Regions from separate parts of the Rheinheimera gaetbuli genome, predicted to be linked through region 2. Evidence: predicted binding sites of a transcription regulator. Region 2 holds the regulator's gene; the other holds the start of a gene.

Region 1 (3,150 bases), on a different contig from region 2:
TCGCTGAAAGGGCTGGTACGCAGGAAGACGGTCAAGTACTTTGCTTCCTGCTGCTCCTGGCGTAACTTTTTGCAGGCGCGGCTGATGTATTCACTTATAGCCTCCCGCATGTATTGTTTGTCGGTAATGCGTTCACCAAAAGCCCGACTGCTGACAATCTGTTTTTTCGTCGGCGCGATTTCCTCCAGCGCGATACAAGACTCGCCATTAAGTTCACGCACGGTGCGCTCTACCACTACCGAGAAATGCTGCCGGATATATTTGGGGTCAGCATCTGCAAGTTGTAGTGCCGTATTGATACCCAGCTGCTGCAATCGCTTTGTTAGTTTACCGCCAATGCCCCAAACTTCATTTACTGGCAGCAGTGCCAGTAACTTTCGCTGCCGTTCATTACTGGTTAAATCCACCACGCCGCCTGTTTTATGCCATGTTTTGGCTGCATGGTTGGCAAGCTTTGATAGGGTTTTAGTCGGCGCTATGCCAACACAAACAGTTATGCCTATACACTTTTGAATAGTCTGTCGTATCGTGAGGCCAAAGTCGGTTAGACCTTTGTGATAACTGACACCAGTCAAGTCCAGAAACGCTTCGTCTATTGAGTATACTTCAACACGGGGAGCCAGATTTTCTAGGGTACTCATGACCCGCTGTGACATATCAGCGTATAAGGCGTAGTTAGAAGAAAACGCCTTGATGCCGTGTTTTTTCATTAGCTCTCGCACCTGAAACAACGGCACTCCCATCTTGATACCGAGCTTTTTGGCTTCTCTTGAGCGAGCGACTACGCAGCCATCATTATTGGAGAGTACAACTACGGGGGTGTTTACTAAGTCTGGCCGGAATAATTTTTCACAGCTAGCATAGAAGTTATTGCAGTCCACCAGTGCGAACACATCAGGATTCATTTGCGTTTTAATTGCCGGACAATGTTAGTCACCACACCGAAAATATTTAGCTCATCACCATCACGTAACTTTATGGGTTGGTACGCCGGATTGCGAGGTAACAGCAGAAACTTTGGATGGGTGCATAGCTCTTTCACCGTAAATTCACTGCCAATGGCAGCTACTACTATGTCGCCATGTTCAGCATCTATTGAACGGTCTACTACAAGTACATCACCATCATAAATACCGGCCTCAATCATCGAGTCGCCTTCCACACGAACAAAGAAAGTCGCATTCGGATGGCGAATACACAGCTCGTTTAGATCGAGTGTGCGTTCAACATAGTCCTGGGCAGGAGATGGGAAACCAGCTTTAACAGGGTCACTATAAAACGGGATCGGGCGCTTTGGCCAGTTATCGGCATTGCCTATAAATACTGCTGACATACAAACCTCAAAACTGTATATAAATACAGTATATCAGTCGTGCAGAAATTGGCAATTTACGTTATGACATAAATTACTTCCGATTTTGAGCGCTAACTTGTCAGGTGGTAAAACAATTTGAAGATGGCTAAGGATAAGGGGTTGAGCTACTTGCACTTGCTTTGGCAAATATATAGCTGTTGGATAGGTGTTCATATCAGCTACACACCATCATTCGTTATTTATTTCAGAAGAGATTATGCGTGTTTACTAGTAGTCTAGTTTTGCTGGATTGGAGTGTGATGGTGACTTCTCAGGATGTTTTAACCACCAATTATGCGATTTTTAAAGCAATCCGTGCTCGTTAGTGAACTATCTCCGTTTTAATTTAATTTTGTATTTTCCCCATCGATTTTTATCTGCGGGTAATCCTTTTTGTCCGATGAGAGAACTGTTGACAGGATGAGCCTGAAGATATGAGTGTATTGCTGTGGGAAAATTATCTTCTGTTAAATGCTCATAGTTCAACTTTTGCACGTTCTGCTTTGGCGGCATACCCTTTGACAACTTTCCCAAGGGAATTTCTGCCCAATGCACAGCTTGGGCTTTTGATAGTAACCACCTTCCTTGTTCGTAGTTTACAAGTCTTCCTTTTTTGTTATTCCACTTTAATTTCCCGAAGACTTCAAACCACTCGATTATGAAATTTGGCTCGAGCATTTCGGATTTGATTACTAGCTCCACAAGTTGGTTTGCATACTGAATATTGCCCATGCGTCCTTGCTCTAACGCAAAGACAGCCAACTCTTGTATGTCATCAGTAAATTTCTGAATATCGTTAAATACTTCTTCAACTGACTGTCTAAAGTTTTTCGACATATTTTCAACTTTGATAAAATTAACGTCCGGTTTTTGACAGACTTGGAGCAGCACAAGGAAAAAAGGTGTCTCAGCCCTGAGAGGTAACAATACACCACTCAGGTACTTTTTAGCATGGTACGAATTGCAAAATTTTAATTTTCAAAGTTGCTTTTACTTGCCCTAAAGTAAGAGAAAATAAGCCTCATAAGTTTGTTAACTAAACCCTGTTAAAGATTCATCCTGCATCTCAATTGCCTCTACCTCTCATACAAATGCCGCTGAAAACCAATAAACGTTTCGCGGATAGCGGCCGTGGTACCTAACTCTTTTACTGCGTCGCCAATGGTATGGTATTTCAGTTCAATTAAGCTGCGCATTTTGCTGGTAGAAAGCTCTGCTACACCGTCTTCAACGTACTTACTCAGGACAAAATCGATAAATTGTTGCTGTTTATCGTTACTAAACGCAGCCTTAATTCCGGGTTTAGCCACCGCAGCACGCTGGTCACGGCTCATTGCTTCCCTGTTATAGGCCACATAGCGCAGCACGTCGTAAACGTCGCTGTCTTTGGCATCTATCAGATCTTTCATGCCTTCTAGCTTTTCTTCGTCGTAGCCGGCTTCTGAGAGGCTATTGAGAAGCTTTTCTCTGGTGGCCGGGTCACTCCAGATTTCACGTAGCTGATCTTCGTTCTCGAAATACTGTGGCAAGTCTGAAAACAGCCGTTCAACAAATTCTTTCGCGGTAATCGGTTTATCGCCAAACCAATACATTACCGATGAGATATGTTTTATTTGCCGGGTTTTGCCATCACTCAGTTCGATGGTGATTTTCTCGGTTTTTTGGCAAATACAAGGTGTGCTGTTACATACCTGGCATTCGATCGGCTCACAACTACAGGGCGCGCTACCACAAACAGTACAGGCCGGCGGTTCACACAGACAAGGCTCGCTTTCACATTCGGCACAAGGCGCTTT
Region 2 (3,150 bases):
CCTCTACTGGGTCAATGTCCTGTTTCCAGTCAGGAACCCGTTGATTCAAATAGTTGTTAAGTGTCAATGGCTGGCCAAAATTAACAAATCCATAGCCATAATTGCGCAGGTTGCGTATAGCTTTCAGCACACCCCAGATGGATTCTTTCTGTTTGCCAGAGCCTTTCAATTCGCGCAGGTAAGTATTTACTTCCATTACGTGCTCATAGCCCAAGTATACCGGCACCAGCGTTACCGGGCGCTCTATACCGCGCAACATGGATTGCAGTGTCATTGCCAGCATGCCGGTTTTGGGCTGCAACAAGCGGCCAGTGCGGCTGCGGCCTCCCTCGGTGTAATATTTTATCGAATAGCCTTTTGCAAACAATTGACACAGGTATTCGCGAAAAACTGCCGAGTACAGCTTATTACCACTAAAACTGCGGCGGATAAAAAACGCTCCGCCACGGCGGAAAATTGGCCCAGCTGGCCAGAAATTCAAGTTTATGCCGGCGGCTATATGTGGCGGTACTAAACCTTGTTGGTAAATAACATAGCTCAACAACAGATAGTCCATATGGCTACGATGGCAGGGGACATAGACGATTTCATGGCCCTTTTGTGCCAGGTCGCGCAGCATGTCAGCGTTGTTAACATTGATACCGGTGTACAGCTTGTGCCAGAGCCAGCGTAACACGCGATCACCAACCCGCAGTGTGGATGCACGGTAATCTGCTGCAATTTCAAGCAATAATTTGCGCGCTTCCGCCCGTGCTGAGCTAGAGGATATTTTTTTGCTGCGCGCTTCATCGTCAACGGCTTTTTTCAGCGCGGGTGCGGCTAACAGCGCATTAAATAACTGGGCGCGATTGACCAGTTTCGGGCCGGTTGCAGCCAGACGCTGTCGGTAAAAATGAAAGCGTGACATACGCAACAGTTTATGTGCGGTATCTTGCTCTGCGCCAAACTGAGCGGACATCTGCTGCAAGGACACAGCCCGACTAAAGCGAACCAGCGTGTGACGGCCTGAAATCAACACAATTAATAATTTTGCCAGCCAATTTGGCGCATGCGCCTCGCCCAATAGCCACTTGATGCTATTTTCTTTGCCCGGTGCCCGTCCCCATAGCAACGCCAACGGCACCAGCTGGGCATTCAGTTCCGGATTAGTCAAATGAGCATGCAATAGTGCCTGGCCCTGGGCAAGGGCTGTGGTTTTACCGCGCTTAAGTAGTAGTGTGTGTGGCTTTTCTAAAAACAAAGTACGTGGATGCTCAGTACCGTTTAGCGTGACGTTACCGGCAGGATCGGGCAATGCAAGTTCAGCACAAATGTGCCTGATTGCCGCCAGATCGGCTGCTGACTCGGTAGTGCAGATGTAAAAAAGCGGCCTGGCTTGATCCAGTGCTAGATCGGAAATGGGTTGCTCGGGAACGATTTTGTACTTCAGCAGCGGCCACATGGGCCATTTTAACAGGGCTGCAAACAATTTTACCGACCGAAACATTGCTCTTCTTCCAAATGTAAAAGTTGGCTAGCATAACATGCCCGGCTGGTACGGAAAAACGTCCGTCGCTACAGAAACTTGCAATTACAGTGCACCTGTATATACTCACAGTATTCACTGTACAGGTAAACAGCACTATGAGACCTCTAACGCCACGGCAAGCAGAGATCCTGCAATTAATAAAAGATTATCAGCAAGACACAGGTATGCCTCCCACGCGGGCAGAAATCGCCCAGCAACTTGGCTTTAAATCGGCTAATGCTGCAGAAGAACATTTAAAAGCGCTGGCAAAAAAAGGTGTTATTGAAATGATGCCCGGCACGTCACGTGGTATCCGTTTGATGGACAGCGCTCAGAATGATGCAGCAGAAGAAACAGGTTTGCCTCTGATTGGCAAGGTAGCCGCCGGGCAACCTATCCTGGCGGCAGAGCACGTGCAGGACCACTATAAAGTTGATGCTAGCTTGTTTAAACCGCATGCAGATTTTTTGCTGCGGGTGCAGGGGATGAGTATGCAGGATATCGGCATTTTAGATGGTGATTTACTGGCCGTGCATAAAACTAATATTGCCCAGCCTGGGCAAGTAATAGTGGCTCGGGTAGGTGATGATGTTACCGTTAAACGTTTTCAACGTGAGGGGAATACGGTATTGCTGCAAAGTGAAAATAAAGATTTTAATGTGATTAAAGTTGATTTACGCGCACAGTACTTCGCTATTGAAGGTTTGGCTGTAGGCGTTATTCGCAATGGAAGTTGGTTGTAATTTGTACTTAGCTCAATAAGTTAATTTACCTAAAAGCGCTGGTATGACCACTGAGGTTTGCCGGCGCTTTTGTTATTTAGGGGTTTACACTGAGCCAGATTTGGATAATTCTTAAGCTGAAACTGATTAAATAATAACAATAAGGTCAGTTCCGGCTTCAGCGCTAGCCCAGAAGCCTAAGTACAATAACAATAATAAACTGATGAAACTTCAGACATGGGTTCGGTGTGGGTGAGTAAGAACCGTGTAGTACTGTGTACTTAGTTTCTGCAGTTTGCTTTGCAAAATGACAGAGGAGAAGTCCAGTGACGAAAACGCGTTGTCTTCGTTGGTCGCTGCCAACCCTGCTTTTAGCTGCAACAGCTAATGCAACGGATATGCCCTTGAATATGACCCAAGGCGTAACGGAAATCAGTCAGCAGGTTTACGATCTGCACATGACCATTTTCTGGATCTGTTGTGTAATTGGTGCAGTGGTGTTTGGGATCATGTTCTGGTCCATATTTCGACACCGAAAAGCGCGTGGGGTGCAGCCAGCCCAATTTCATGAAAGTACCAAAGTAGAAATACTCTGGACCGCAATACCAGTAGTAATACTGATTATCATGGCTATTCCGGCCACCAAAACTTTGATTGCAATGGAAGATACGACAGAAGCTGATGTCACTGTGCTGGTTACCGGCTCGCAGTGGAAATGGCATTACAAGTACCTTAACCATGATGTCGAGTTTTACTCGCTGCTTGCCACTCAAAAAGAGCAAATAAACAACAAATTTGCCAAAGGTGAAAATTACCTGCTGGAAGTTGACCGGCCTTTGGTTATTCCTACCGGAAAAAAAGTGCGCTTTCTCATGACATCTGATGACGTTATCCATTCATGGTGGGTGCCGGCATTTGCGG

The links. Region 2 encodes LexA, which represses DNA repair genes until DNA is damaged. Its sites were predicted from a motif close to TACTGTNNATATNNACAGTA; they were not measured.
Region 1: a site for LexA is predicted at 1,345-1,364, ahead of umuD (translesion error-prone DNA polymerase V autoproteolytic subunit). Genes of this name have one in related genera too.

What each region holds. Positions count from the first base shown of each region.
Region 1 is NZ_BAAGTL010000004.1:170,250-173,399, reverse strand. It holds gene umuC (translesion error-prone DNA polymerase V subunit UmuC) at 1-905, opposite strand, end outside; gene umuD (translesion error-prone DNA polymerase V autoproteolytic subunit) at 902-1,333, opposite strand; gene ACYVIC_RS04955 (hypothetical protein) at 1,685-2,191, opposite strand; gene hsdR (EcoAI/FtnUII family type I restriction enzme subunit R) at 2,431-3,150, opposite strand, start outside.
Region 2 is NZ_BAAGTL010000024.1:189,623-192,772, reverse strand. It holds gene plsB (glycerol-3-phosphate 1-O-acyltransferase PlsB) at 1-1,486, opposite strand, end outside; gene lexA (transcriptional repressor LexA) at 1,624-2,250, shown strand; gene coxB (cytochrome c oxidase subunit II) at 2,628-3,150, shown strand, end outside.